One region of the Lentzea sp. NPDC042327 genome, then DNA from elsewhere that is predicted to be linked to it. Evidence: riboswitches for the same ligand, from Rfam matches in the RefSeq annotation. Region 1 holds a riboswitch; each other region holds the start of a gene.

What was found. A riboswitch is a leader RNA that binds a small molecule or an ion and turns the genes downstream of it on or off. The one in region 1 is predicted to bind S-adenosylmethionine.
Region 2: linked by a shared signal. The riboswitch ahead of AB0A63_RS14895 (aminotransferase class V-fold PLP-dependent enzyme) and the one ahead of thrC (threonine synthase) in region 1 are both predicted to bind S-adenosylmethionine.
Region 3: linked by a shared signal. The riboswitch ahead of AB0A63_RS06045 (methionine ABC transporter ATP-binding protein) and the one ahead of thrC (threonine synthase) in region 1 are both predicted to bind S-adenosylmethionine.

Annotation. Positions count from the first base shown of each region.
Region 1 is NZ_JBEZBX010000020.1:3,626-13,782, reverse strand. It holds gene AB0A63_RS35500 (cold-shock protein) at 1-70, shown strand, start outside; gene rsfS (ribosome silencing factor) at 213-602, shown strand; gene AB0A63_RS35490 (histidine phosphatase family protein) at 606-1,211, shown strand; gene octT (diglucosylglycerate octanoyltransferase) at 1,208-1,921, shown strand; gene AB0A63_RS35480 (DegV family protein) at 1,942-2,835, shown strand; gene AB0A63_RS35475 (ComEA family DNA-binding protein) at 2,923-3,600, shown strand; gene AB0A63_RS35470 (DNA internalization-related competence protein ComEC/Rec2) at 4,482-7,178, shown strand; gene thrC (threonine synthase) at 7,258-8,514, opposite strand; SAM riboswitch class I at 8,526-8,645, opposite strand; gene holA (DNA polymerase III subunit delta) at 8,733-9,701, shown strand; gene rpsT (30S ribosomal protein S20) at 9,903-10,157, opposite strand, start outside.
Region 2 is NZ_JBEZBX010000005.1:223,024-233,180, reverse strand. It holds gene AB0A63_RS14910 (toll/interleukin-1 receptor domain-containing protein) at 1-864, opposite strand, end outside; gene AB0A63_RS14905 (M28 family metallopeptidase) at 999-1,931, opposite strand; gene AB0A63_RS14900 (potassium/proton antiporter) at 2,065-3,543, shown strand; SAM riboswitch class IV at 3,616-3,730, shown strand; gene AB0A63_RS14895 (aminotransferase class V-fold PLP-dependent enzyme) at 3,765-5,096, shown strand; gene lspA (signal peptidase II) at 5,120-5,839, shown strand; gene AB0A63_RS14885 (RluA family pseudouridine synthase) at 5,881-6,765, shown strand; gene AB0A63_RS14880 (NAD(P)H-binding protein) at 6,850-7,458, shown strand; gene AB0A63_RS14875 (LysR family transcriptional regulator) at 7,432-8,331, opposite strand; gene AB0A63_RS14870 (inositol monophosphatase) at 8,356-9,120, shown strand; gene AB0A63_RS14865 (AsnC family protein) at 9,255-10,109, opposite strand.
Region 3 is NZ_JBEZBX010000002.1:454,186-464,342, forward strand. It holds gene AB0A63_RS06035 (transglycosylase family protein) at 1-1,112, shown strand, start outside; gene rsmA (16S rRNA (adenine(1518)-N(6)/adenine(1519)-N(6))-dimethyltransferase RsmA) at 1,304-2,125, shown strand; SAM riboswitch class I at 2,214-2,307, shown strand; gene AB0A63_RS06045 (methionine ABC transporter ATP-binding protein) at 2,526-3,524, shown strand; gene AB0A63_RS06050 (methionine ABC transporter permease) at 3,521-4,204, shown strand; gene AB0A63_RS06055 (MetQ/NlpA family ABC transporter substrate-binding protein) at 4,233-5,033, shown strand; gene AB0A63_RS06060 (4-(cytidine 5'-diphospho)-2-C-methyl-D-erythritol kinase) at 5,091-6,053, shown strand; gene AB0A63_RS06065 (ABC-F family ATP-binding cassette domain-containing protein) at 6,270-8,036, shown strand; gene AB0A63_RS06070 (hypothetical protein) at 8,148-8,555, shown strand; gene AB0A63_RS06075 (DivIVA domain-containing protein) at 8,620-9,792, opposite strand; partial or broken gene AB0A63_RS06080 (DivIVA domain-containing protein) at 9,799-9,903, opposite strand; gene AB0A63_RS06085 (fatty acyl-AMP ligase) at 10,058-10,157, shown strand, end outside.

The DNA of each region.
Region 1 (10,157 bases):
CCAGAAGGTCGAGTTCGAGGTCGGTCAGGGCCAGAAGGGCCCGCAGGCCCAGCAGGTCCGCCCGATCTAGTCTTCGGCGCAGGTGAAGGCCACCTCAGGGCGCTGAGGTGGCCTTCGTCATGCCTGGGCGTGAAGTACCCGTTTGGCGCTCGCCGGTACCCTCAGTAACTCGTGCGGGCGTATCGACGTCCGCCGGAAGTCAGAGGAGTGACGTGGCAGCCACCGACGAGGCACGACGGCTGGCGCTGGTCGCGGCGAACGCAGCGGCCGACAAGAAGGCGCACGACGTGACGGTGCTCGACGTCTCCGACCAGCTCGTGATCACCGATGTGTTCGTGATCGCGTCCGCTCCCAACGAGCGGCAGGTCGGAGCGATCGTCGACAACATCGAGGAGAAGCTGCGGGAGGCCGGCACGAAGCCGGTGCGCCGCGAAGGGGCCCGCGAGGGCCGGTGGGTGCTGCTGGACTTCGTGGACGTCGTCGTGCACGTGCAGCACACCGAGGAGCGCAGCTTCTACGGCCTGGAGCGGCTGTGGAAGGACTGCCCGCGCATCGAGTTCGAAGCGGACGTCCCCGCCGACACCGCGGCCGAGCAGGGGTAGCCGATGGCCCTGAGCCGGCTCGTGCTGTGGCGGCACGGCGAGACCGACTACAACGCGACCGGCCGCCTGCAGGGCCACCTGGACTCGGCGCTCACCGAGACCGGCCTCAACCAGGCGCGCTTCGCCGTTCCGGTGCTCGCCGGCTTCGAACCGGAGGTCGTGGTCGCCTCCGATCTGCAACGTGCGCGCGACACGGCGCGTGTGTTCACCACGTCCGCGGACGTGCCGTTGCGCATCGACGCGCGGCTGCGCGAGACGCACCTGGGCAAGTGGCAGGGGCTGACCACGGCCGAGGTGGACCAGGAGTGGCCGGGTGCGGTCACCGTGTGGCGCACCGACCCCACCTACACGCCGCCGGACGGTGAGTCGCGGGTCGAGGTCGCCGAGCGGGCCATCAAGGTCGTGCAGGAGGTCGACGCGGAGTTCTCCGAGACCGTCCTGCTGTGCGCGCACGGCGGCCTGATCAGCGCGTTGACCGGGCGACTGCTCGAACTGCCGGTGGAGAACTGGTCGCAGCTCGGCGGCATCTCGAACTGCCACTGGACCGTGTTCACCCGGCGCAACGACCGGTGGCGGCTGTCGTCGTACAACGCGGGCACCACGCGTTGAGACTGCTCGTCCTGGGCGACTCGCTGTCGTTCTTCGGACCGTCCGGGCCGTTGCCCGCCGATCATCCGCGGCTGTGGCACAACCTCTGTGCCGCGGCCCTGGGCGGGTCGGCGGAGCTGGCCGCGGGGTTCGGGTGGACGGCGCGGGACGCCTGGTGGGCGTTGACGGGTGATCCGCGGATCTGGTCGTTGCTGCCGTCCACGGACGTGCTGATCTTCGCGGTCGGCAGCATGGACACGCTGCCGTCGCCGCTGCCGACCTATCTGCGCGAAGGGCTGCGTTATGTGCGGCCTGACTGGTTGCGACGGTGGGTGCGCGCGCGTTACATCGCCGCGCAGCCACTGTTGGCGCCGTATGCGCGCGTTGCCCTGCCTCCGGCGCTGACGGCTCGTTATCTGCGCGACTCGCTGCAGTCAGTGCGCAATCTCCAGTACACGATGCCCGCGATCGGGATGGTGCCGTCAGTGCACCGGGCCGAGTCGTACGGGTTCGTGCACTCCGGGCACGCGGCTGCGGTGAAGGCTGTGCGCGGGTGGGCCGCACATGCGGAGGTGCCCCTGCTGGACCTGCCCGCGGTGATCGGCCCGCACGTCCGTTCGGGTGCGGGCAACCCCGATGGGATGCACTGGGGCTGGGAGGGGCACGAGCTGGTGGGCGAGGCCATGGCCGAGCTCATCTCGTCCGTGGCGGTCAATCACACGGAGGAGTGAGGGCCGTAGGCTCGTCGCTCGTGCGCATCTCCATCGTCACCGACTCCACGGCGTATCTGCCCGAGGGGTTCGCGCAGCGCCATTCGATCACCGTGGTGCCGTTGCACGTCGCGGTGGACGGTGCCGGGCGTCTCGACGGCGTCGACTTCGGCCCGGCCGAGCTGGCCGCCGCGCTGGCGGAGCACCGCCGGGTGACCACGTCGCGTCCGACACCGGGCGAGATGGCCGACGTGTACCGGGACGTGTTGTCGTCGTCCGACGCGATCGTGTCCGTTCATCTCTCGCGCGAGCTCTCGGGGACGTGGGAGGCGGCTCGGCTCGCGGCGGAGGAGATCGACCCGTCCCGCATCCGCGTGGTCGACTCGCGGTCGACGGGCATGGGGCTCGGGTTCGCCGTGCTGCGCGCGTGTGCCGCTGTCGGTGCCGGGCATTCGCACGCCGAGGTCGAGGACGCCGCGTCCACCGCGGCCGCCGAGACCCGGATGTTCTTCTGCGTCGAAACCCTGGACCACCTGCGCCGCGGCGGCCGGATCGGTGCGGCCGCGGCCCTGGTGGGCACCGCGCTGGCCGTGAAGCCGCTGCTGCACGTCGACGACGGCCGGATCGTGCCGCTGGAGAAGGTGCGCACGATGAGCCGGGCGGTGGCCCGACTGGTGGACCTCGCCGCGGCGGCGGCCGGCGACGGCCCGGTGGGACTGGCCGTGCACCACCTCGCAGCACCGGAACGCGCCGCAGAACTGGCCACCCACCTGGACGAACGCCTCCCCGGCTCGACCGGGTGCGTGATCTCGGAGGTCGGCGCGGTGATCGGCGCGCACACGGGCCCCGGCGTCCTCGGCGTGGTGGTCCTGCCAGGAGGACCGGACATCCTCCCACACACCCCCGACAATCCCGGTTCCCCGAGCAGCGAGTGATCGCGACCTGTCCACAACCCGCGAGTAACCCACAGCCCGGCACTTCCCCCGCACCCCCCACCCCTCCCACTCCGTAACTTCGACCCCATGCTCCCCCGCTCCCACCACGACGACACCCCGGCCGACCGCCTGGAAGCACTGGCCGCCAAGGTCCGCGCCGACCCGACCCTCGTCCACGCGAACTCCGCCGACTCCACTGAACACGGCCACCCCCGCCGCTTCCGGCTGCCCCGGCTGCCCCGCCGCGGCCTGCTCGCCTTCGGCATCGCCGTTGCCTGCACGGTCATCGGCCTGTCCACCTGGCTGCAACGCCCCACCGCCGAGTCCGCACCGGACCTGGCCCTCGTCAGCACCAGCGCCCCGGCCCCCGAACTGGTCGTGAACGTGATCGGCGAGGTGGCCACCCCCGGCCTCGTCACCGCCACCTCCGGCGCCCGCGTCGCCGACGCCCTGCGCCTGGCCGGCGGCATCCACCCCGGCACCGACCTCCACGGCCTCAACCTGGCCCGCAAACTGACCGACGGCGAACAGATCGCGGTCGGCATCCCACCCCCACCCGAGGCCGTGCACCCGGCCAAGCTGAACCTGAACACCGCCTCGGCCACCGACCTCGACTCCCTGCCCGGAGTAGGCCCGATCACCGCCCAGCGCATCGTCGACCACCGCACCCGCAAGGGCCCGTTCGCTTCCGTCGACGAACTCCGCGACGTGGAAGGCATCGGCGACACCAAGCTCGCGAAACTCGCCGACCTGGTCCACACCTGACCCCCAGCGCTTCCACCCGCTGGCCCAACTCGCTGGCCCCATCCCGGACGCCGGGCTCCCGCAGCCATCCCGCTGACCTCGCCCGCCCCTGGCTGCCCGCACCTCGTCCCCGCTGACGGCCCGCACCCGAGGCCCGGCGCTCGACACCTCGCCCCACGCGCCCTGCCCACCCGCGCCCGCGTCCCACTCACGCCCGCGTCCCACTCACGCCCGCGCTCCACCCCACGCCCGCGCCCGTGCCCGACGCCGCGCGTTCCACAGCCCACCTCGCACTCGCCGAGAGGAACTCCCATGCCTTGCACCGTCGCCATGCCCGCACCCGACCTCATCTGGCACCAGTCCACCCGCCCCGGCCGCCTGTACTCCGGCCTCCTGCGCACCCCGCTCCTCACCATCCGCGAGTTCTCCCCGAACGGCCTCCCACACCGCCGAGCCCGCACCCGCACAACAACCAGCCGTGCCCCTGCCACCGCGCCCCGCCCTCCCACAGCCGCCTCCCGGTCTCCCACGGCCGCACCTCGATCTCCCGCCCCCGCGCCCCGGTCCTCCACCATCGCGGCGCGACCTCCCACACCCGAGCCCCGCAGACACCCAGCCCACGACCACCCCCTGATCCCCGCAACCGCCGCTGCATGGGCAACCGCCCTGGCCGCCCTGTTCCTGACCCGCCACACGGCAGTCCTCATCGGACTGACCACAGGAACAGCCGCCCTGCTCGCCCAACGCCGAGCCTGGCGCCGCCGAGCCTGGTGCTCCAACCGCCGCGCACTCGCCACCCTCCTCACCGACCCCACCCCAAGCGCCCCGACAGCGAAGGCCCGACCATGCCTCGCAGACACCCGGTAACCCACGACTACCGCTTGGTCCCCGCAGCCACCGCAGTGTGGGCAACGGCCCTGTCCGGCCTCTACCTGAGCTGGCAGGCCGCAGTCCTCATCGGACTGTCCGCCGGCGCGGTCGGCCTGATCGCCTGGCACCGGGCGTGGTGGCCCAAGGCGGGCGCGATCGCCCTCGTGCTCGCCGGCCCGATCGCCGGTGCCTGGGTCGGCAGCCACGTCCTGCGCGCCGAGACCCACCCGCTCCGCCTGGCCGCCGACGAGGGCCGCACGACCACGGTGACCGCGGAGCTGAGCACGAGACCGCGTGGCATCCGGGCCGCGGGGTTCGGCGGGCACCAGGCCGGGGTGGACCACGTCGTCGTCACCGCGACGGCGAACGGGGCCACCGTCGTCATCCTCGCGCCGGCCGCGCAGTGGCGTGACCTGCTGCCCGGTCAGCGGGTCACTGTGAAGGGCTCGCTCGCCCCGCCGAGACCGGGCGACCTCACCTCCGCCCTGCTCCGGGTCCGCGGGCCACCGGCGGACGTGCAGCCGCCACCGGCCTGGCAGCGCTGGGCCGACCACCTCCGCGACGGCCTGAGCAGGGCCAGCGCCACCCTCGGCGAGGAGGAGGCGGGACTGCTGCCCGCGTTGGTGGTGGGCGACACCGAGCACATGGTGCCGCGCATCGTCGACGAGTTCCGGACAGCGGGCCTGGCCCACCTGCTCGCGGTGAGCGGCGCGAACCTGGCCATCGTCTGCGGCGCGGTCTACCTGCTGCTGCGGAAGACCGGTCCGCGCAAGGCGGCGGTGGGTGCGTTGGTGGCACTCGTGGGGTTTGTGGCCCTGGCCGGTCCCGAGCCGAGCGTGCTGCGGGCCGCGGTGATGGGTGCCGTCGCGTTGCTGGCGCTGTTCATCGGCCGCGAACGGTCAGCGCTGCCGTCGTTGGCGACGACGGTGCTCGTCCTGGTGCTCGTCGATCCGGCGCTGGGAGCCGATCCCGGGTTCGCGTTGTCCGTGACGGCCACGGCGGCGTTGGTGCTCGTGGCACCGAGATGGGCACGCAGGCTGAAGGAACGCGGTGTGCCGCAAGGGTTCGCCGAAGCACTTGCCGTGCCCGCGGTCGCCAGCCTCGCGACGGCTCCGCTCGTGGTCGGGTTGTCGGGGCAGATCAGCCTCGTGTCGGTGCTCGCGAACCTGGCCGTCGCACCGGTGGTGGCACCCGCGACGGTGCTGGGTGTGGTGGCGGCGGTCATCGCGCCGCTGTTCCCACCGGCTGCCGAGGTGGTGGTGCACGTGGCCGGGCCGGCCGTGACGTGGCTGGTCCTGGTCGGGCGGCACGCGGCGACGGTGCCGGGTGCGTCGCTGAGCTGGCCGGAGGGCTGGGTCGGCGGGCTCGCGCTGGCGGTGGTCACGGCGATCGTCTTCCTGTTGTTGCGCAACAAGAAGACGCGGGTGCTGACGGTCGCGCTCCTCGTCGGCGGCTTCGTGGCGCTGGTGCCGATGCGGACCATCGCGCCGATGTGGCCGCCGGCCGGCTGGAAGGTCGTGAGCTGCGACGTCGGCCAGGGCGACGCGCTCGTGCTGGCCACCGCGGAGGCCGACCGCGCGGTCGTGGTCGACACCGGGCCCGACCCCGGCGCGATCGACCGGTGCCTGAGGACGTTGGGGATCACGCGGATCCCGCTGATCGTGCTGTCGCACCTGCACGCCGACCACATCGGCGGCCTGCAGGCGGTGCTCGCCGGGCGTGCGGTGGGCGCGGTGGCGGTGGGACCGCTCAAGGAGCCGGCGTGGGCGTGGAAGGAGGTCAACGAGCAGGCGCGCGCGAACGGCGTGCGGGTGCTGGAACCGAAGGCGGGTGAGCGGTTCGCCTGGCCGGGGCTGGAACTGGAGGTGCTGGGCCCGCGGCGGCAACCGGTCGTCGCTGAGACGAACACGGTCGTGAACGACTACTCGCTCGTACTGCGGGCCACCACACCCGCGGGCCGGGTGCTGCTCACCGGTGACGTCGAACTGGCCGGCCAGGCCGCGTTGCTGGGGGAGCGGGACCTGGGGGCCGAGGTGCTCAAGGTGCCCCACCACGGCTCACGTTCCTCGTTGCCCGCGTTCCTGGAACGCGTGCGACCGCGGGTCGCACTGGTGAGCGTCGGCACCGGCAACCGCTACGGGCACCCGAGCCCGCAGGTGATCGACGCGCTGCGGGCGGGTGGCGCCCTGGTGTTGCGCACGGACAAGGACGGCGACCTGGCGGTGTTGCCCGGAAGCCGAGTCGTACGAAGGAAAAGGAGAAGGAAGATGGACCAGGTCTGGATCAGGCTCCACAACGCGCGCTACCCGATTCCCGGCGGCACGCCCGGTTTCGCCTGGGCGATGTGGCAGCCCGGTTACCCCGCCACCCAGTGGCCGCACGACGAACTGAAGCCCGACTTCGCCTACTACCTCTGCGAAACGCTGGAGGACGGCAGCCGCGCCATCACCTACCGCGCCCGCGCCACGCACGTGCTGCCACCCACGGAGGCCGCCGACGCGGACGCCGCCTACGACCTCGTCGCCGAGCACGTGTTCGACGACGGCATGCGCATCGCCCCGGACGTCTGGCACGAGTACCACTACAACGCCCTCAAAGCAGAAGCCCCGTGGCCGCAACGGATCGTGGCCTGGCGCGCCGAGGTGGAACCGGTCGGCCCGCACGTTCGCGACGAGCTGCGCCGCTTCCCGCGCACGGGCTGGACGAAGTCGGCCGCGATCACCCTCTGACGCTCACCGCGTGAAACGACGCGGTCCGGGGACGCGGACGTCCCCGGACCGGGAGGAGGTGATCTGCTGAACGAACGACCTAGCCCAGTGCCTTGAGCACGGCCTCGGCCGACGGCGGCACAGTGGCGCGCGGGCCGATCGTGTCGCCGAGGGCGTCGAGGGTCTTGAGGCCGTCACCGGTGATCAGCAGGACGGTCTCGCCGTCGGGGTCGAGCTGGCCCGTCTCGATCAGCTTCTTCGCCGTCGCCACGGTCACGCCGCCGGCGGTCTCGGCGAAGATGCCCTCGGTGCGGGCGAGGAGCTTGATGCCCTCGACGACCTCTTCGTCGGTCACGTCCTCGATGGCGCCGTTGGTGCGGCGGACCGTGTCGAGCACGTACGGGCCGTCGGCGGGGGCACCGATCGCCAGCGAGCGGGCGATGGTGTCGGGGCGGACCGGGCGGATGACGTCGTGGCCGTCCTTGAAGGCGGTGGACACGGGCGAGCAGCCGGTGGCCTGGGCGCCGAACACGCGGTACGGGGAGGCCTCGACGAGGTCGAGCTGGCCGAGCTCGCGGAAGGCCTTGTCGATCTTGGTGAGCTGGGAGCCGGAGGCGACCGGCACGACGATCTGGTCGGGCAGGCGCCAGCCGAGCTGCTCGGCGACCTCGTAGCCGAGGGTCTTGGAGCCCTCCGCGTAGTACGGGCGGACGTTGACGTTCACGAACGCCCAGTCCTCGTGCTCCGCGGCGAGCTCCTGGGCGAGGCGGTTGACGTCGTCGTAGTTGCCGTCGACGGCGATCAGGGCGCCCTCGTAGACGGCGCTCATGAGGATCTTGGCGCGTTCCAGGGAGGAGGGGACCAGTACGACGGACTCCCAGCCGGCGCGGGCGGCGGCCGCGGCGACGGCGTTGGCGAGGTTGCCGGTGGAGGGGCAGGCCAGGACCTTGAAGCCGAGCTCGCGGGCGGCGGCCAGTGCCACGCCGACCACGCGGTCCTTGAAGGAGTGGGTGGGGTTGCCGGTGTCGTCCTTCACCCAGACCTTGCGGACGCCCAGCGCCTTCGCGAGGCGGTCGGCCTCGACCAGGCGGGTGCCGCCGGGGTCGGTGTTCGGGTGCTGTTCCACAGTGGACGGAACGGGCAGAAGGCCGCGGTAGCGCCAGATTGAACGGGGGCCGGCCTCGATGTCCTCGCGCCGCACCCTGCCGAAGTCGTAGGCCACTTCCAGCGGCCCGAAACACTCGAGACAGGCGTATTCCGGAGCGAGAGGGGTCTCATTTCCGCACTCACGGCACAGCAGCGCGCGGGCGGGGCCGAGGTCGAACTTGGTGCTCGTGGGCACAGTGACAGCAGTCATCGCGAGGTATCTCCTCATCTTTCCCGCGAAATCGAACGGGTCGGAATTGGCACCGTGATCGTCTGCGCATAGCGCTGACGCCGGTTGCCGGGGCTTCTTCGGGCCGGTCCCTCTGCCCCTCTGGATGAGCGGTGTTCAGTTGTGGCCACCAACGTACGGCACGTCTCCGCCGCTCGGCCACAAACGTCCACGATTCGGGACGTGGGAGGATGCGGAGCGTGAGCGCACCGGAGTCACTGCACCTCGTCGTCGGCGAGGAGGAGTTGCTGGTCGAACGCGCAGTTCGGGCGGCACTCGAGGCCGCGCGCGCGGTCGACGCGTCGGCCGACCTGACCCGCGTGCAGGTGAGCGATCTCACGCCGCCGGAGCTCGCCGAGCTGGTGAGCCCGTCGCTGTTCGCCGAGGGCCGGGTGATCGTCCTGCAGAACGCGCAGGACATCAGCAAGGAGATCGCCGACACGGTGCTCTCCTACCTCAAGGCGCCCGCGGACGGGGTGACGCTCGTCGTCGTGCACACCGGTGGCGGCCGCAGCAAGGCGGCCAAGGACCTGCCCGGCCAGCTGAAGAAGGCCGGTGCGGCGGTCACCGAGTGCGGCAAGGTCACCAAGTCGGCCGAGCGCGAGGCGTTCGTGCGCAACGAGGTGCGGCAGGCGGGCGGCAAGATCGACCCAGAGGCGGTCGCGACGCTCATCGACGCCGTGGGCACGAACCTGCGCGAGCTCGCCGCGGCGGCCTCGCAGCTGGTGTCGGACACCGACGGCAAGGTGACGGTCGAGGAGATCCGCCGCTACCACCAGGGCAAGGCCGAGGTGACCGGGTTCGCCGTCGCGGAGAAGGCTGTCACCGGTGACCGTGCGGGCGCGATGGAGTCGTTGCGGTGGGCCATGCAGCTCGGTGTGCCGCACGTGCTGGTCGCCGACGCGCTGGCGGACGCGGTGCGCACCGTCGCACGCGTCTCCGCGGTGGGCCGGGCCGACCCGTTCAGCCTGGCCGGTCCGCTCGGCATGCCGCCGTGGAAGATCAAGAAAGCCCAGGCGCAGGCCCGTGGCTGGGAGCAGGCCGGTCTCGCGGACGCGATGCAGGTGGTCGCGGGGCTCAACGCCGACGTGAAGGGCGTGGCGGCCGATGCCGACTACGCGCTGGAGCGCGCCGTGCTGCGGATCGTGGCGGCACACGGCCGCCGGTAGCGCCCTCGCGGCGTTCCCGCGGAACCGTCCACGCACCGGAATTGACCGTGCCGCGCCAGCTTCCGCACGGAGCGGCGCGTCGTGAAGCTCAATGAGGTGAATGCGTGGAGCGACTCCATGGCCCTCATCCCCACCAGAACAGCGAAAAGGGCCCGCTCCACGAGGAGCGAGCCCTTCCCGACGGCTCTGAGGTGAGCGGAATCAGCCCTCGAGCTGGTTCGCGCGCAGCGCCATCGCCGACTTCTTGTTGGCGGCCTGGTTGGCGTGGATGACGCCCTTGGTGGCGGCCTTGTCGAGCTTGCGGGACGCGTCCTGCAGCAGCTCCAGGGCCTTCGCCTTGTCACCGGCCTCGGCAGCCTCGCGGAACTTGCGGATGGCCGTCTTGAGGGACGACTTGACCGACTTGTTGCGCAGGCGCGCCTTCTCGTTGGTCTTGATCCGCTTGAGCTGGGACTT
Region 2 (10,157 bases), on a different contig from region 1:
ACGCAGCGACCGGTCGAGGAACACGTGGTCGGGCAGCCCCGGCAACGGCACGGTCCCCACGACCACCTGCGCCACGTAGCCCAGCGCCAGCGCCGATCCGGCGGCGGAGGTGAACGCGAACAGCAACGCGCTGAACCGGCTGCGCCGCCGCGGCAGACCGGCGCCCGCGAGGACCACCCCGGTCAGCGCCGCGAACACCATCGCCGTCAGGCCCATGAACAGGAACAGCATCGTCAGCCAGTACTTCTGCCGCAACGCGAGCAACGCGCTCTGCCGGGTCCACCCGGTGCCGCCGAACGGGTCGAACGTGAGCCCGGTGATCCGCACGTCCGTCACCGCCAGCAGCACGAACGCCCACCCGAGGACGGCGGTCGTCACCACCAGCAGCAGGAACACCGCGAGCACCGGCACCGGCATCCGCGGCCACCCCCACCGGCTCGGAAGTGGCGCGCTGCCACCGGGTTCCGCCCGTCCGGACGCGATGGCGGCCGCGAGCCCGGCGGTCCGGTCCCAGAACCGGGTGCGCAGGTCGTGCACCGGCAGACCGGCGAGCTCCTGCGGCAGCACGGCGGCCTCGACCACGCCGAGGTGCACGGGAATGCCGCGCTCCAGCGCGCGCGTCCACTCGTGGCGCACGTACGCGGAGGCGAGCGCGGCCGGCGACACCAGCAACAGCAGCGCGTCGGCCTGCTCCAGGCCCTCGTCCAGTGCCGCGGCCCAGTCCGTGCCCGGCCGCAGCCGCTGCACGTCGAGCCACGGGTCGAGGCCGGCCCGCGCCCCCAGCACGGCCGCCGCCTCCTCGGCGAAGTGGAACTCCCGCCGTGAGTAGCTGATGAAAACCCGTTGCGCCCCCACCCCGGTCACCGGCCCATGATCGCGGTCGGGCGCCGCCGCGAACAGGGGCAAACGCAGCAGGGGTGCGACGGAACCGGGCCACAACGCCGCACGGCCGCACCGGGGCAGGACCCGGTGCGGCCGTGCGGGTGTTCAGAACGCGATCAGGCCGCCGTCGCCCACAGGGTGTAGGCGATCACGTCCGCGTTGCGGTCCAACGCGGTCGCGTTGACGTTGGCCGAGGTGTCGCAGGACCGGTGGTAGCACCGGTCGAACGCGACACCGGAGGAGCCGCCCCACTTCTGCGCCTGGGCCGAGGTCTTGATGCCCTCGGCGCCGGTGAACGTGCCACCGACCGGGATGCCGGCGCGGGCGAACGCGGCGTGGTCGGACCGGCCGCCGACGCTGGTCAGCTCGGTCTGGACGCCGATCGAGGAGAACCCGGCCTGCAGCCGCTGCTGCAGCGCGAGGGAGCCGGAGGGCTGGCCGGACGCGCTGTAGACGAAGTAGCCGGGGTTCGGCGAGCCGGTCATGTCGAAGTTCAGGTAGGTCTTGATCTTCGAACGCTCGGTCGTCGACAGCGAGTTCACGTAGTACGTGGAACCGACCAGGCCGAGCTCCTCCGCGCCCCACCAGGCGAAGCGCAGGTGCTTGGTGGGAGCGAACCCGGTGGCCTTCACCTGGAGGGCGACCTCCAGGATCGAGGCGGAACCGGTGCCGTTGTCGTTGATGCCGGGACCGGCGCTGACGCTGTCGAGGTGACCGCCGAGCATCACGACGTTGTTCGCGTCGCCGCCGGGGTAGTCCGCGATCAGGTTGTAGCCGGTGGCGCCGTTGCTGGTGAACGACTGGACGCGGGTGGTGAAGCCGGCCGCGTCCAGCTTGCCCTTCACCCAGTTCACCGAGGCCAGGTAACCGGGCCTGCCGTGGGCGCGGTTGCCGCCGTTGGCGGTGGCGATCGACTGGAGCTGGTTCAGGTGCGCCTGGACGTTCGCGACGCTGATGTCGGGTGCTGCCAGGACCGCCGGAGCGGCCGCTTGCGCCGGCGCGGTTCCGGCCACCGTCAGGGCGGCCGCCAGCGCGATCAGGATCTTCATGGTTCAACTCCGTGCAGGGTAGGGATTGAGCCACTGATCAACATGCTCTGCCGTGCATGAGCCGCGCTAGGGGCGAAGGTCGGTTTCGCGTCGGATTAGTTCAACTCGGTGGTGATCAACCAGAATGGTCCGGGTGGGTGATGTCACGGTTGTCCTGGGCGTCGGTGCCGCGGTCCTGCTGATCTCCGTGATCGCGGTCCGGGTGTCGATCCGCCTCGGGCTGCCCTCACTCCTGCTGTACCTGGGCATCGGCGTGCTCCTGGGCGAGTCGGTGCTCGGCATCGACTTCGAAGACGCCGGCCTCACCCAGTCCCTCGGGATCGCGGCGCTGGTGCTGATCCTGACCGAGGGCGGGCTGACGACCCGGTGGCACGCGGTCAAGACCTCGCTCTGGCTGGGCGTCGCACTGTCCACAGTGGCCGTTGCGGTGAGCGTCGCCATCACCGGAACCGCGCTGCACCACCTGCTGGGCCTCGACTGGCGGATGGCGCTGCTCTGGGGTGCGGTGCTGTCGTCCACGGACGCGGCGGCCGTGTTCAGCGTCCTGCGGTCGCTGGGGGTGGGGGCACGGCTCACCGGCGCGCTCGAACTGGAGTCCGGCCTCAACGACGCGCCCGTCTACATCGCGGTCGTGCTGCTCGCCTCGTCCGACCAGATCTCGTGGACGGCACCGCTGCTGGTGCTCTACGAGCTGGGAGCGGGCGCGCTGATCGGCGTCGCGCTCGGCTGGCTGGGCGGCACGGGACTGCGGCACGCGGCCCTGCCCGCCACCGGCCTCTACCCGCTCGCCACCGTCGCCGTCTGCGTGATCGCCTACACCGCGGGCGACCTGGCGCACGCGTCCGGTTTCCTCGCCACCTACGTCGCCGCGCTGGTCCTGGGCAACGCCCGGCTGCCGCACCGCGCCGACACCCTGTCGTTCGCCGAGGGGCTCGGCTGGCTGGCCCAGATCGGCCTGTTCGTCCTGCTCGGCCTCTACGCCTCGCCGTCCCGGCTGCTCGACGTGCTGGTGCCCGCGCTGATCGCGGGCGTGGTGCTCACGTTCGTGGCGCGCCCGCTGTCGGTGGTGCTGTCGTTGCTGCCGTTCAAGGTGCCGTGGCGGGAACAGGCGTTCCTCTCCTGGTCGGGGCTGCGCGGCGCGGTGCCGATCGTGTTCGCGCTGATCCCGCTCATCCAGGGCGTCGAGGGTGCGCGCGAGCTGGTCGACGCGGTGTTCCTGCTGGTCATCGTCCTCACGGTGGTGCAGGGCACGACGCTGCCGTTCCTCGCGCGGCGGCTCGGGCTGGTCAACGCGAGCGAGCCGCAGGAGGTCCAGGTCGACTCCTCGCCGCTGGACGAGCTCGGCGCCGAGCTGCTGCAGGTGCACATCCAGCGCGGGTCGAAGCTGCACGGCGTCTACATGACCGAGCTGCGCATGCCCACCGGCGCCACGGTGAGCCTCGTGGTGCGCTCGGGCAAGAGCTTCACGCCACTTCCGACGACCCGGCTGCAGACCGGCGACCAGTTGCTCATCGTGACCACAGAAGAGGCGCGCGACGCCACCGAACGGCGGGTTCGCGCCGTGGACCGGGCCGGTCGTTACGCGCGGTGGAAGGGCGAGACCGGCGAATAGTCGGTCCCCGACGCTTCTCACGATGTGATCAGGTGTCGACGGATCGTGACGCGCCCGCTAACGTCGTCGGCAGGTCATGAGAGCCAGCGTCAAGCCCAAGCTTGCTGGCCGGCAACCCTCCAACCGCGGTGGGGTGCCCTTGGTGAGGACCTGGTCCGGCGCGCAGGGCGCCGGTCAAGCGCGGGCCTCCGAGAAGGCCCCCCGGCCCAGGAGGCAGCTCGATGACGCTCGCGATCACCCCGGACACCACCACCAAGGTTCCCGCCGTCGTCGGTTCCGACCTGCGCGTCCCGCTGGTGACCGGAGAGCGCGTCACCTACGCCAACCTCGACCACGCCGCCTCCGCCCCCTGCCTGCGGGAGGTGCGCGACGCCGTCGACGAGCTGCTGCCCTGGTACGCGAGCGTGCACCGCGGCGCCGGCTTCGCCTCCCAGGTGTCGACCCGCGTCTACGAGCAGGCGCGTGACCGCGTCCGGCGGTTCGTGGGTGCGCGTTCCACCGATGCCGTCGTCTTCACCCGCAACACCACTGACGCGCTGAACCTGCTGGCCCGCAGCGTGCCCAAGGGCACCGCGGTCGTGCTGTTCGACAGCGAGCACCACGCCGCGCTGCTGCCGTGGCGCGGGCCGAACGTGCAGCGCATCTCCACTCCTTCCTCGTCCGGCGCGGCACTCGTCGCGCTGGACCGGGCGTTGGCCGCCGCCCCGGTCGGTCCTCGGCTCGTGATCGTCACCGGGGCGTCCAACGTCACGGGGGAGCTGTGGCCGGTCGCCGAGCTCGCGAAGGTCGCCCGCAGGCACGGCGCCCGCATCGCGCTCGACGCCGCGCAGCTCGCCCCGCACCGCCCGATCGACGCCCGTGAGCTGGGCGTGGACTACCTGGCGTTCTCCGGCCACAAGATCTACGCGCCGTTCGGCGCCGGTGTGCTCGTCGGCCGGTCCGACTGGTTGCAGCAGGCCCAGCCCTACCTGGTGGGCGGCGGCGCCACGGCGAAGGTGACCGACCACGGCGACCGGCTCGGCGTCGCGTGGTCCGCGGTGCCGGAGCGGCACGAGGCGGGCAGCCCGAACGTCATCGGCGTGCACGCGCTGGCCGCGGCCTGCGAGATCCTGTCGCGGCACTGGGAGCAGACGATCGCGCACGAGCAGGAGCTGCTGCGGCGGCTGCGGGACGGCCTGCGCGCCATCCCCGGCCTGCGCGAGCTCTCGATCCTCACCGACGTCGACCGCGTGGGCGTCGTGAGCTTCACGGTCCCCGGCTTCGACGCGGGCTTCCTCGCGGCGGCGCTGTCGGCCGAGTACGGCGTCGGCGTGCGTGACGGCGCGTTCTGCGCCCATGTGGTCGTGGGACGTCTGGTGAAGAAGGCCGGTTCGCACGAAGACCGCGCCGTGCGCGCGTCGATCGGTCTCGGGACGACGGCCGAGCACGTGGACCGTTTGGTGGCCGCGCTGCGCACTCTCGTCACCGAAGGTCCGAAGTGGACCTACGCGCAGCGCGACGGCCGCTGGGTGGCTGAGGACGACAGCCGAACCCTGCCGCCGTTCCTCGCGTAGTCCAGGTAGTGGACAATGACCTGGTGAGTGACGAGTCCAAGGCCCCGGCGAAGGCCGCTGACGAGACTGCCGAGGAGCAGCCCAGCGCGCCGGAACCGGTCGCGGAACCGCAGGTCGCGCCTGTGGTGACCGCCGAGGCCGAGGACCGGCGCGAGACCGAGCAGCCCGAGCGGGCGCTGACGGTCTCCGAGCCGGACGCCGAACCCGAGTTCTCGATCACCGGCTCGCTGCCGGAGCCGCGGACCACCTACCTCGCGGTGCTGGCCGCCGGTGTGCTGGCGCTGGACGTCCTCACGAAAGTCCTCTCCGTGGCGTTCCTGGAGCGGTCAGAGCCGATCCAGCTGTTCGGCGGGCTGCTGCACCTGACGTTCGTCCGCAATCCCGGTGCCGCCTTCGGGCTGGCCGAGGGGTGGACGTGGATCCTCGCGCTGATCGCGTTCGGGGTCGTCGGGTTCATCACCTGGATCGCGCGCGACCTGCGCTCGACGCCCTGGGCGGTCGGTCTCGGGCTGGTGCTCGGCGGCGCCGTCGGCAACCTCGCCGACCGGCTGTTCCGCGCGCCCGGCCCGATGCGCGGCCACGTGGTGGACTTCCTGTCGTTGTTCGACCCGTTCGGCCAGGTGTGGCCGGTGTTCAACGTCGCCGACATGGCGATCGTCTGCGGTGGCGCGACGATCATCGTCTTGGCGCTGCTGCAGCACGACTACGACGGGACGGTTCACAAGGAGAAGATCGACGCGTGAGCGGATACCGAACGCTGCCCATTCCCGACGGTCTGGACGGCATGCGCGTCGACGCGGGCCTCGCGAAGCTGCTGGGCCTGTCCCGCACCGCGGTGGCCGCCATCGCCGACGCCGACGACGTGCTGATCGACGGCCGGGTCGTGGGCAAGTCCGACCGGCTCACGGCCGGCGCGATGCTGGAGATCACCCTGCCGGCCCCGCCGCAGCCGGTGACCGTGCAGGCCATCCCGGTCGAGGGCCTGGTCGTGATCCACGAGGACGACGACATCATCGTCGTGGACAAGCCCGTCGGCGTGGCCGTGCACCCCTCGCCGGGCTGGACCGGCCCGACCGTCGTGGGCGGTCTCGCCGCCGCCGGTCACCGGGTCGCGACCTCGGGTGCCGCGGAGCGCCAGGGCGTCGTGCACCGCCTCGACGTCGGTACCACCGGCGTGATGGTCGTCGCGAAGTCCGAGTCGGCGTACTCGGCGCTCAAGCACGCGTTCAAGGAGCGGACCGTCGACAAGGTCTACCACGCGATCGTCCAGGGCCACCCGGACCCGATCAAGGGCACCATCGACGCGCCGATCGACCGGCACCCCAAGCACGACTACAAGTTCGCCGTGATGAACTCCGGCAAGCCGTCGATCACCCACTACGAAGTGATCGAGGCGTTCCGCGCGGCGTCGTTCGTCGAGGTGCACCTGGAGACCGGCCGCACGCACCAGATCCGCGTGCACTTCTCGGCGCTGCACCACCCGTGCGTGGGCGACCTGACCTACGGCGCGGACCCCACGCTGGCCAAGCGGCTCGGCGTGGCGCGGCAGTGGCTGCACGCGCGCCAGCTCGGGTTCCACCACCCCGGCACGGGCGAGTGGGTCACCTACACCTCCGAGTACCCGGCGGACCTCGCCGCGTCCCTGGAGCAGCTGCGCGAGGAAGGCTGAGCGCAGGCCGATTGCGTCTGGGTAAATCACCGGTTGACGACGTTTCATTTGATGTTGATCGGTGCCGCTCATAGCGTTCTCGGCATGAACCTCACCGTCCTCGCCGCCTCCGGCCGCACCGGCCTCGCCCTCACCCGGCAGGCCCTGGCCCGCGGCCACGCGGTCACGGCGATCGCCCGCGATCCCGGCAAGATCGCGCTCGACCACCCGGACCTGCGCAAGGTCGCGGGTGACGTGGCCGACCCGGCGAGCCTCGCCGTCGCCGGGGGCACCGTCGTCCTCTCCGGCCTCGGCACGGACCGGCCCGGTGTCCTGCTCGACGGTGCGAAGGCCGTCGTCGCCGCCGGACCGGAACGGGTCATCTGGCTCGGCGCGTACGGCACCGGCCCGTCGCGCGCGGCCGCCGGTGACGGTGCCCGTGTGCTGGAGAAGTTCCTCGGCGACCGGATCGCCGACAAGGTGGCGGCCGACGAGACCGTCCTCGCCGCCGGTGGCACGGTCTTCCACGCCGGTGTGCTCTCCGACGGGCCGCTCAGCCCCGAGCGGCGCACGGTCGGGCTGGACGCCGCGCCGCCGTTCGACCTCACCGCTCAGGTCAGCCGCGAGACCGTGGCCGCGGCGATGCTCGACGAGGCCGAGTCGCCGCGGTTCCCCGGTGCCGTCGCGCTACCGCTGGACCACCTCGGCGAATGATGCCCGCACCTGCTCGCGCAACCACGCGTGGGCGAGGTCGGAGTCGTAGCGCTGGTGCCAGTTGCAGTTCACCGGTGCCGGCGGCGACTCGACCGGCAACGGCAGGGTGACGAGCCCGAACGCCTCGATCAGCGGGCGGCACAGGATCGCCGTGGTGGTGACCAGCGCGTGGCTCGCGACCGCGATCTGCAGTGCGGAGTGGACGGTCGCCACCGTCGCGATCACCCTGCGCTGCAAGCCTTCCGCTGCCAACAGGTCGTCGATCGGCGCGGTGAGCCGGCCGCGGCGGGACACCACGACGTGCGGGTGTGCCGCGTACGCCGGGAGGTCGAGCCCGCCCGCGCACGGGTGGTCCGGGCGCAGCGCGACGGCCAGCGGGTCGTGGCCGAGCGTCTCCGACCGGAACTCCGGCAACGCCGGTGCGCCGCCGCCGAGCTCCAGGTCGACCCGGCCGTGCCGCAGGTCGTCGGTGTCACCGGAGTGCTCGGCGAGCACCCGCAACCGCACACCGGGTGCCCGTTCCGCGACCCAGGCGACCAGCACCGGCACCAGTGACGAGGCCAGCGCGTCGTGGCACCGCACGGTGAACGTGCGGTCCAGCTCGGCCAGGTCGAGCACACGGCTCGGTGCCAGCACGGCGTTGGCCTGGCGCACCAGCCGGTGCACCTCGTCGGCGATCCCGAGCGCGTACGGCGTCGGCGTCATCGAATGACCGGTGCGCACCAGGATGTCGTCGCCGGTCACCTTCCTGATCCGCCCCAGCGTGCGGCTGACCGCGGGCGACGACAGGTGCAGCCGTTCGGCCGCGCCCATCACGCTGCCCTCCTCGAGCAGGGCGTCGAGCACGGTCAGCAGGTTCAGATCCGCTTGCATGAACAGACATCGTATGGAGGAACCGTGAACGCGGAACTCGTCGCGGCCGTTCGCCGCGCAGGAGCCCGGATGCTCAAGCGCTACTCGCCGGAGTCGCGCGCCGCGGACCTCGACGCGGTCGTCGCCGGCGTGCGCGCCAACGACGCGGCCGTCGTCGACCTGCTGCGCCCCGAGCTCGCCGCGATCCGGCCGCGGGCGCGCTGGCTCGACGACGAACACGGCTCCGGCCCGCTGGAGCCGGGCGAGTGGTGGCTCGTCGACCCGGTGGGCGGCAACATGAACGCCGTCCACGGCATGACCGACTGGAACATCGGCGTGAGCCTCGTCCGCGACGGCCGACCGGTGCTGGCCGCTGTGCACTTCCCGTTGTTCGACGAGATGTTCACCGCGGCCGAGGGCGAGGGCGCGTTCCTCAACGGGGTGCGGCTGCGGGTGTCCGCGAAGACCTCGCTGGACGGTGCGCTGGCCGGGACCGGGCAGGCCCAGCCGGGGCAGGGACCGGAGATGGCGGACCGGGTCGGCGCCTCCTGCAGCGCGATGGCGAAGGAGGCCCTGTACGTGCGGATCTCCGTGCCGGTGACCCACCAGCTCGCCCAGGTCGCCGCCGGGCGGATGGACCTGCACTGGCAGTACGACAACGTGCGCGCGCACGCCGCCGGTGTGCTGCTCGTGCAAGAGGCGGGCGGTGTCGTCACCGACCTCGACGGCACGCCGTGGAAGCTGACGACCCGCGAATACCTGGCTGCCGCACCGGGCGTGCACGCGGCGGCGTTGACGGTGCTGTCCTGAGCAGGTCACCAATCCCCGCTCGCTCCGTCCAAGCCGCCTCAGCCCCTGGCTCCAACGGCGTCTGCAAGTACCGCCAACTCAACATCAACAGGCACTTTTCTACTACCAACAACGCGCGAGGCGCCTGCGAGGGGTCAGTCCTCGACGGTCCACACGAGGGTGTTGACGTCGACCTCGGGGCGCACGCTCCACCGCACCTGGGTGAGGTCCGTCGTGTCCGGCAGCACGAACACCGTGTGACCGCCTGCGGTCTCACCCGGCTGCACGCCGAGCTTGTGCGCGGGCCGCGAGGACAGCGACACCGGCGCCTTCGTGACGGTCTCGCCGGTCCTGGTCACGAGGACCAGGTACATGTCCGGCAACGAGGTGAACGGGACCTGCGAGGCGTTGGTGACCTCGGTGTGCACGACCACGGCCCGCTCACCCTCGGCCAGCTTGTAGCCGGCGGCGGTGAACAGGAAGTCGGCCGGGTCGACGACCTCGACGAGCTGGATGGACAGACGGGCGCCCTCCAGGCTGTCCGCCTCCAGCGTCGTGCCGACCTTGCCGGTGCGCGACATCGGCCGGGGCTGCGGCTGGTCGGCGCGGACCCAGCCCGCGGACTGCGGCGGACCCCACGGGTTCGGCGGCGGCTGCTGCTGCACGGGGAAGGGCTGGGACTGCGGGCCGGGCTGGGGCTGCGGCGGCGCGACCGGGTGCGGGCCGCTCACGTGGTGGGGTCCGCTCTGGTGCACGGCGTAGGCGCCGGACGGGGGCGGGCCCTGGTAGTTGCCGTAGGCGGCGGCGTTCGCCAGCGCGCGCCGGATGCCGTTCGGGTCGCACTCCACACCGACGAGCAGCGGCAGACCGCTGCCGGACAGGGTGATCAGGCGCATGGCGGCCTCGCGCGGGTCCATGCCCAGGCGCTGGGCGATCTCGTGCACGGCGGCACGGCCCGAGTCGGCGAGCATGGCCAGCAAACGGGCGTCAACGGGATCAGGGGCCACCACGAAAAGAACGCTACCCCCCGCTCCTGATCTTCGCGTCACCGCCCGGCC
Region 3 (10,157 bases), on a different contig from region 1:
TCGTCACGGCCGTCTCGTCCTGGAAGCGCCGCTTCCTCAAGGGTGCGGTCGCCGCGGTCCTGGTCTCCATCTCCGGCGGTGGCGTGACCGCGATGGCGATGGACAAGTCCGTGGCCGTGGACATCGACGGCATCACCTCGACCGTCCACTCCTACGAGGGCACGGTCGGCGAGGTCCTCGCGGAGGAGGGCATCAGGGTCGGCGAGCACGACGCGCTGTCCCCGTCGCTCAACGCCCCGATCTCCGACGGCGGCAAGATCACCCTCGACCGCGGCCGCCTGCTCAAGATGAGCGTCGACGGCCAGTCCCGTGAGGACTGGGTCCGCTCGGTCACCGTCGAGGAGGCCGCCAAGCAGCTCGGCGTCCCGGTCGACGGCTCGTGGTTCTCCGCGCCCACCGGCTCCGAGGTCCCCCTCGACGGCATGAACCTCGAGGTGAAGACCCGCAAGGTCGTCAAGCTCTTCGACGGCGCGAACCCGGTCCGCGAGGTCCAGACCACCGCCGTCACCGTCGACGAGCTGCTGAAGAGCGAGAACCTCACCCTCGGTCCCGAGGACGCGGTCCAGGCCGGCACCGACGTGCGCCTGGCCTCCGGCGCCGAGGTCTACATCTCCCGCACCGGCGTCACGGTCATCAACGTGAACGAGCCGGTCGCCCCGCCCGTCGAGAAGACCAACGACCCGACCCTGAACCAGGGTCAGCAGAAGGTCCTGGAGCCCGGCGAGGCCGGCGAGCAGATCTCCACCTACCGCGTGACGGTGAAGAACGGCAAGGAGATCAACCGCGAGAAGATCGGCGGCAAGGTCACCAAGGAGCCGAAGCCGAAGAAGATCGCGGTCGGCACCAAGCCCCTCCCCGACGGCGAGGTGTGGGACCGCCTGGCCAAGTGCGAGGCCGGCGGCAACTGGGCCATCAACACCGGCAACGGCTACTACGGCGGCCTCCAGTTCAACGCGAGCACCTGGGCGGCCTACGGCGGCACCGCCTACGCGGCCCTGCCGCACCAGGCGACCCGCGAACAGCAGATCGCCATCGCCACCAAGCTCCGCGACGGCCGTGGCGGCACGTACTCCGCGTGGCCCGGCTGCCGCGCGAAGCTCGGCCTGCCGTAACCCCGCCTCCCCACCCATCCCTCCGCTCTGCTTGACCGCACGCGGGGACCTTTCGTACTCCAGGTGAGTACGAAAGCTCCCCGCGTGCACTCGACGCAGCAGGGGGCGGGGGTCTTCGGTGGGTGACTTGAGGTCTTCGGTGGGCAACCTGAGGTCTTTGGTGGGTGACCTGAGACAATGCCCCGGTGAGCCTGTTGGGACCCGCCGAAGTCCGCCGTCTAGCCGAAGAGCTGGGCATCCGCCCGACCAAGAAGCTGGGCCAGAACTTCGTGCACGACCCCAACACGGTCCGCAAGATCGTCGCCGCCGCCGGTCTGACCGACGAGGACGTCGTCCTGGAGGTCGGCCCCGGCCTGGGCTCGCTGACCCTCGCGCTCCTCCCGGCGGCCGCTGAGGTGGTCGCGGTCGAGATCGACCCGCCGTTGGCGCACCGGCTGCCCCAGACGGTCCAGGAGCACGACCCGGCCAACGCCGGCAAGCTCCACGTGGTCCTCAAGGACGCCATGAAAGTCACCCAAGAGGACCTGCCGGTACAACCGACCGCGATCGTCGCCAACCTGCCGTACAACGTCGCGGTGCCCGTGGTGCTGCACCTCCTGCACGAGCTGCCGAGCCTGCGCAAGGGGCTCGTCATGGTCCAGGCGGAGGTCGCCGACCGGATGGCGGCGAAGCCCGGCAGCAAGGTCTACGGGGTGCCCAGCGTGAAGCTCGCCTGGTACGCCGACGCGCGCAAGGCGGGGTCGGTCGGGCGCAACGTCTTCTGGCCCGCGCCCAACGTCGACTCCGGGCTGGTTGCCTTCCAGCGCCACGAAAAGCTGTTGTCCACAGTGGATAAGAACAAGCTGTTCAAGATCGTCGACACGGCCTTCGCGCAACGCCGCAAGACCCTCAGGGCCGCCCTCAAGAGCTACACGCCGCACGTCGACGAACTGCTGGCCGAAGCGGGCATCGATCCCCAGGTCAGGGGCGAGCAGTTGAGCGTGATCGACTTTGTCCGGATTGCCGAGGTCTGATCCGGCGATCCTTCGGCCAACAGTGTGATCTGTCGAACGAATCCGAATCTGGCTTGCGCAACCGAACGTCCGTCCGGTTGACTGCTAACTGCCATCCGGAGCGACTGAGAGACCTGGCTCTACGACGTCGCAGCAACCACCCGCTGGATGCGGGCAGGTGCTAACGCCAGGACCGATGGAGGATCACGTGGGTACCTCGCGAATGCTGACGCGCCGTCGAGTCGTCGACCAGTGCCGTCGCACCGCTTCTGCATGTCGTCGCCACCTCGTCTAAGGCGCCTTCTCAAAGTCCTTTGACGCGCACTCGGTCGCTGAGTGGCGCACACACCTGAGCAGAACTTCGACCGCGCACCCCCGCACAACGGGAGCGTGCGCCGTCGCGCGCAGCCGTGGAGCAGAAGTGATCACTGTCGAAAACCTCACCAAGTCCTTCCAGGGTGTCAACGCGCTGAACGGCGTCACCCTCGACGTCCAGGCCGGCACCGTGCTCGGCGTCGTCGGCCCGAGCGGCGCCGGCAAGTCCACGCTGGCCCGCTGCGTCGCACTGCTGGAGCGCCCCGACTCGGGTGCGATCCGCGTCGACGGCACCGACATCACCTCGCTCGACGGCTCGGCGCTGCGTGCCGCCCGTCGGCAGATCGGCGTTGTGCCGCAAGGGGACTCGCTGCTGCGGCAGCGGACCGCGGCCGGCAACATCGCGTTGCCGCTGGAGTCCGCCGGCGTGCCGGGACCGCAGCGGCGCACCCGCGTGGGCGAGCTGCTGGACCTCGTCGGGCTCACCGACAAGGCCGCCGCCTACCCCGACCAGCTCTCCGGCGGGCAGCGCCAGCGCATCGCCGTTGCGCGCGCCCTCGCCGCCAACCCGTCCGTCCTGCTGGCCGACGAGCCCACCAGCGCACTCGACCCGGAGACCACCGGGTCCGTGCTGGCGGTGCTCGACCGTGCGCGCGCAGAGCTGGGTGTGACCGTCCTCGTCGTCACGCACGACATGGGTGTGGTCCGCAAGATCTGCGATGACGTCGCGGTGCTGGAGCAGGGCCAGGTCGTCGAGCACGGCAAGGTGCTCGACCTCGTCAACAACGCCGCCAGCCGCACGAGCTCCGCGCTGCTGCCCGCCGTCGACCTGAACCCGATCAACGAGAACGCCTACGACCGCGTCGCGGACGTCGTGCTCGTCGGGTTCGCCGCGGTCGGCGCGCTGCTGCCCGAGGCCGCGCACCGGTTCGGCGTCGAGCTGAACATCGTCGGTGGCGGGCTCACCCGCCTCGGCGAGACCCCCGTCGCGCGGTTCCGCCTCGGCCTGAACGGCGAGCGGTCCGACTCGGCGCTGGAGTGGATCGGTGAGGCCGGCGGCGCGGTTCAGAGGTCCCTGAAGGGGCCGCAGGGAGTAGCTGCGTGAGGTCTGCAACACCCTGGTCCGACGTGGTGAGCTACCTCGTCGAGGCCACCGGGGAGACGCTGTACATGGTCGGCGTCTCCACCGTGATCGCCACAGTTCTCGGAGTTCCCGTCGGGGTCTGGCTGCAGCTCACCGCCAAGGGCGGGCTGCGGCCGAACGCCGCGGTGCACAGGGCCCTCAGCTTCGTCACCGACCTGGGCCGCTCGATGCCGTTCATCGTGCTGCTCGTCGCCCTCACGTCGGTGACCCGCCTGATCGTCGGCGGGTCCATCGGCAGCACGGCGGTCATCGTGCCGCTGGCCGTGGGAGCGATCCCGTTCGTCGGGCGGCTCGTGCAGAACATCCTGTCCGAGGTGCACGTGACCGTGGTCGAGGCCGCGATCACGACCGGTGCCTCGACGCTCAGGATCGTGCGCAGCGTGCTCATCCGCGAGTCGTTGCCGGCGCTCATCAACGCCATCGGCGTCACGGTCATCGCCCTCATCGGCTACTCGGCCATGGCGGGCGTGATCGGCGGCGGTGGCCTCGGCGACCTGGCCATCCGCGAGGGCTACCAGCGCTTCAACGACCGGATCCTGTGGAGCACCGTGGCGTGGCTCGCCGTGCTCACCACCGTGATCCAGTTCGGCTTCACCCGTGCCGCCCGTGCGTCGGACCGACGCCGGCACGCCTCCGTCTGACCCAGTAGCAATTCTCAAAAGGAACGTCATGCGCATTCGTGCTGCCCTCATCGCTGCCGCTTTGACCGGTTTGACCGCTCTGTCCGCCTGCTCGTCCGGTGGTTCGTCCGCTTCGGACACGCTGAAGGTCGGCGTCTCGCCGGTCCCGCACGCGCAGATCCTCAAGTACGTAGCCGACAACCTCGCGGCGTCCAAGGGCCTGAAGATCGAGGTCGTCGAGTTCACCGACTACGTCCAGCCGAACACGGCACTGGTCGACGGCTCGCTCGACGCCAACTACTTCCAGACCGTCCCGTACCTGGCGACGTTCACGAAGGAGAGCGGCGCGAAGGTCGAGTGGGTCGAGGGCGTGCACGTCGAGCCGCTGGGCCTGTACTCCAAGAAGGTCAAGAAGGTCGACGAGCTGCCGCAGAACGCCAAGGTCGCGGTCGCCAACGACGCCACCAACGAGGCCCGCGGCCTGAAGCTGCTGGAGGCCAACGGCCTGATCAAGCTCAAGGCCGTGGACCAGCCGACCGTCCGCGACGTCGCGGAGAACCCGAAGAACCTGCAGTTCGTGCCCCTGGAGGCGGCCCAGCTGCCGCGCTCGCTGGAGGACACCGACGCCGCGGTGATCAACGGCAACTACGCCATCGACGCGCAGCTCAAGCCCGCCACCGACGCGCTGGTGCTGGAGAAGGCCGAGGGCAACCCCAACGCCAACGGCCTCGTCACCCGCAGCGAGCTCAAGGACGACAAGCGGATCAGGGACCTCGCCGAGCTGCTGGCGTCGCAGCAGGTCAAGGACTACATCAAGCAGACCTTCAACGGCTCCGTCATCCCGGTCTGAGGCCCGTGGTGACCGGGGGAGGAGTCCGCACACGCCGATCGCCCGTAGGCTGACGAGGTGCTCGCTGTCGTTCCCCCTCCGGTTACGGTCCGCGTCCCGGCCAAGGTCAACCTGCACCTGGCCGTCGGCGACGTGCGACCGGACGGCTACCACGACCTGGTGACCATCTTCCAGGCGCTGTCCTTGGCCGACGAGGTCACCGTCGCCGTCGCGGACGAGCCCGGCGTCGAGGTCCACGGCGAGGGCGCCGACCAGGTGCCCACCGGTGCCGGCAACCTCGCCTGGCGTGCCGTGCGGCTGCTCGCCGCCCACGTCGGCAAGGACCCGGACGACCCCAAGGTCCGCGTCGTGATCCGCAAGGCCATCCCCGTCGCCGGCGGCATGGCCGGTGGCAGCGCGGACGCCGCGGCCACCCTGGTCGGCCTGGCCGCGCTGTGGCGGCTGGAGATCAGCCGCGACGAGCTGGCCGAGCTGGCCGCGAAGCTCGGCGCCGACGTCCCGTTCTGCCTCTACGGCGGTACCGCGCTCGGCACCGGCCGCGGCGAGCGGATCGTGCCGGTGCTGGCCCGCCACCAGTTCCACTGGGTGCTGGCGTTCGACCGGCGCGGACTGTCCACGCCGGACGTGTTCGACGAGCTCGACCGGCTGCGCACCGAGGGCGACCCGCCCCGCGTCGGCGCGGTCGAGGCGGTGCTGGAGGGCCTGTCCTCCGGTGACCCGCGCCAGCTCGCGCTGCTGCTGGGCAACGACCTGCAGGCCGCCGCCGTCTCGCTGCGGCCGAACCTGCGCCGCACGTTGCGCGCGGGCGTCGACGCGGGCGCGCTGGCCGGCATCGTGTCCGGTTCAGGCCCCACGACGGCGTTCCTGTGCGAGGACAACGACACGGCCGTGCGCGTCGCCGCCGAGCTCGCGGGCGCGGGTGTGTGCCGGACCGTGCGCGTCGCACAGGGCCCGGTGCCCGGTGCGCGGGTGATCACGACCGAGGAACCGAAGCCCACCCCGCCCGAGGTCCACGCCTGACCCCCGCCCTCCGTTTTCCGCATCTCGGAACTCACGCGGGGAGCTTTCGTACCTTCTACGAGTACGCAAGCTCCCCGCGTGCACTTCGAGGGTACGTAGGGTCCCCGCGTGCACTTCGTGGGTTACGTGGGGTCCCCGCGTGCGGTCGGGGAGCGGGGGCGTTGGCGGTGCTGGGTAGCCTTCACCGGGCAGTTTCTTACGAGTCGTGAGGTTTTGATGGCCAACCTGGTCAACCTGGAGTCCGTGTCGAAGTCGTTCAGCGTCCGGCCGCTGCTCGACGGCGTGTCGCTCGGCGTCAACGAGGGCGACCGCATCGGCGTCGTCGGCCTGAACGGCGGCGGCAAGACGACGCTGCTCGAGGTGCTGGCCGGGGTCGAACCCGCCGACGACGGCCGGGTGTCGCGCTCGCGCGACCTGCGGATGGCGGTCGTGACGCAGCGGACCGAGCTGCCGGAGGGGTCGACCGTGCGCAACGCGGTCATCGACCCGCTCGGCTTCGACGCCGAGCACGAGTGGGCCTCCGACGCACGTGTGCGGTCCATTTTGGACGGACTCGGGATCACGGCGCTGGGCCTGGACTCCGTGGTGTCCACGATGTCCGGTGGCGAACGGCGCCGGGTCGCGCTCGCGGCCGCGTTGATCCAGGACCTCGAGCTGCTCGTGCTGGACGAGCCCACGAACCACCTCGACGTCGAGGGTGTGCGGTGGCTCGCCGAGCACCTGCTGGCCCGCAAGTGCGCGCTCGTCGTCGTCACCCACGACCGGTGGTTCCTCGACACCGTCTGCAACCGCACGTGGGAGGTGGTGCAGGGCAAGGTCGAGCAGTACGAGGGCGGGTACGCCGACTGGATCTTCGCGCGCGCCGAGCGGCAGCGGCTCGCGGACGCGGCCGAGGAGAAGCGGCAGAACCTGGCCCGCAAGGAGCTCGCGTGGCTGCGCCGGGGCGCGCCCGCCCGCACGTCGAAGCCGCGCTACCGCATCGAGGCCGCCGAGGCGCTGATCGCGGACGTGCCGCCGGTGCGCGACACCGTCGAGCTGGTCGCGTTCGCGAAGAAGCGGCTGGGCCGCACGGTGGTCGAGGTCGAGGACGTCACACTGTCCATTCCGGACCGCGTGCTGGTGCGCGACCTGACGTGGCGGATCGGGCCCGGCGAGCGGATCGGCCTGGTCGGCGTCAACGGCTCCGGCAAGACGACGCTGCTGCGGCTGCTGGCCGGTGAGCGCGCACCCGAGACGGGCAAGCGGATCCAGGGTCAGACCGTGAAGATCGCGCACCTCTCCCAGGAGCTGCTCGACCTCAACGGGTCCATGCGCGTGCTGGAGGCGATCGAGGAGGTCGCACGCCGGGTCGTGCTCGGCAAGTACGAGATGTCCGCGTCCCAGCTGGGCGAGCGGTTCGGGTTCTCGTCGCAGAAGCAGTGGACGCCGGTGTCGGACCTGTCCGGTGGCGAGCGGCGGCGGTTGCAGCTGTGCCGGCTGCTGATGGCCGAACCGAATGTGCTGCTGCTCGACGAGCCGACCAACGACCTCGACATCGACACGTTGCAGCAGCTGGAGGACCTGCTCGACTCGTGGCCGGGCACCCTGGTCGTGATCTCGCACGACCGGTACCTCGTCGAGCGCGTGTGCGACAAGGTCGTGGCGCTGTTCGGCGACGGCGGCCTGACCGACCTGCCCGGCGGCATCGAGGAGTACCTGCGGCGCCGCGACTCGGTGCGCGACCGGCAGTCGGCCGCTCCCGCAGCGGAGAAGGCCCCGTCGAACGCCGCGGACCAGCGTGCCGCCCGCAAGGAGCTGGCCCGGCTGGAACGGCGGCTGGAGCAGCTGCACAAGAAGGAGGCCGAGCTGCACGCGGCGCTCGCCGAGGCGGCCACCGACCCCGACCGGCTGCTGAAGCTCGACGCCGAGCTGAAGTCCGTGCTGGCCGAGGAGTCCGACGTCGAGGCCGCCTGGATGGAAGCCGCCGAGGCCGTCGAGGGCTGACCGCAAACAGAACGGAATCCTTACGGGCGCTGCCGGAGGCTCGCCAGCCGGTCCCGCACGGCACCAGACTCACCGGTGATCCACTGCGAACGGATGGAGAGTGCGGATCCCATGGGTGTGAAGGTGTTGTGGAGCAGGCGGATCGTCGCGGCGGCCAGTGCGCTGGCGACGACCGGGGCGTTGACCCTGGCCGGTGCCGGCACCGCCGCGGCGGCCGACACGCTGCGCTACAGCGTGTGCATCAGCAAGGGCAGCAGCGCCAGGGCCCAGATCGTGTTCCTCGGGTCGCACGGCGCGTCGGGTGAGGCGGCTCCCGGGTACTGCGCGTCGGTCGACAAGGGACGCGGCCTGCTGTTCAAGGTCAGGACGCGGACGTTGTCCGGCCAGTGGAAGGAAGACGGCAAGTTCTACAGCTCGGCCGACAAGCACCCGTGCGTGACGGCCTGGAGCCGCAACGGCGGCACGGACACCGCGTACGGCATCAGCTACTTCTCCTCGCCCAACTCCCTGTGCGGCTGAGAGCATCTGCAAGTACCACCAACTGCGAGTCGGTAGTACTTGCAGACGCCGGCAGCAACAGGGGTCAGCGGCCGCGGCGGCGCAGTTCGTCGGCCAGCTGGGGCAGCAGCTCGTCGATGAACGACGTGTCGTAGCCCTGACCGGTCAGCAGCGCGTAGCTGAAGCGGGTCTTCACGACCTCCTCGGAGGTCGCCCCCAGCATGCCGTCGAGCGCGACGCCGATCTCCTCCAGCACCCGGTCGACCTGCGCGGTGCGGTAGCCGCGCTGGCCGGACGCCGCCTGCGGGATGCGCAGCTGGCGCAGGTCCTTCCACGACTTCACCTGCGGCATGCTGCGCACCGGCCCGGAGAGCTGCTGCTCGATCTGGGCGAGGAACGCGTCCACCTCGGTCTCGTCGTACCCGCGGCGGCCGATCAGCGGACGGGAGAAGCGGACGTCGCGGACGTCCTTGCCCGTCAGGTTGTCCTGCCCCAGCAGGGTCGCCTCGATGCGGTCGAGGAAAGCGTCCACCTGGGACTCCTGGTAACCGCGGCGGCCACGGGGAGGGCGGTGGAACGCGACGTTGCGGATGTCCTTCGCGGTGAGCTTCCCGTCCGCAACGGCCTCGGGGCGCGCTGAGGCGGGCAGCGCGGCCTGCGGCTGCACCGGCGGGGCCAGCTGCGGACGTGGTGCCGCCGCGGGCTTCGGCGCGGGCTGCTGCTGCCGCGGCGGCGGTCCCTGGAGCAGCGGGCGCTGCTGCGGCAACCGCGCCGTCGGAGGGGCCGCGGGTGCGGGCGGGGGAGCGGTCTCGAACATGAGCACGACCAGGTCGAGGAAGGTGTCGACGTCCTCGGAGTCGTAGCCGAACGTGCCGGGAGCGGTCTCACCGAACACCGCGTCCTGCACCTGCTGGGCGGTCAAGTTGTCCTCGCCGCGCAGGGTGGCCTCGATGCGGTCGAGGAACGCGTCGATCTGGCCCTCGTGGTACCCGCGGGTCCCCGGTCTGGGCTTGTGGAAGCGCACGGCGGCAACGTCGTCGGGGGACAGTCGCACCGCGGGCCTGAGCGCCTGCGACGTGGCGTGCGCGCCCTGGGCCGGTGCGGCGGCCTGCTGGCGTTGCGGAGTGGACCGCAGCGTGTCCGCCACCAGCTCCATGAACACGTTGACCTCGTTCACGTCATAACCCGGATCACGGGTCGCCGTGCGGAACCTGACGTTCAGCACGTCCTCGCGCGTGAGGATGTCCTTGCTGCGCATGGTGTCCTCGACCCGGTCGAGAAATGCGTCCACCTCAGCCGCGTCGTAGCCGCGCCGCCCCTGCGGGGGGCGGTGGAACGCGACGAGCGCCACGTCCTGCGCGGAGAGCAGAGGTGCCGGATGCGCGGGCAGACGATGCTGCGCTCCGGGGCCGCCCCGATCCACCAATGACCTCCTCCTGCGTACCTGTACTCGGGAGTATCGCGTTTCGCGTGGCACAACGTTTCGCCCTGATGGACCAAAGGCCGCCACTACGATCACGAACATGAGTCAGTTCGTGGATGTGATGCTGGCGACGGCCGCAAACGGCAGGGACAGGGGCATGACGACGGGGGAACCCGCCGCGCCCGTCCGCCGGACCTGGG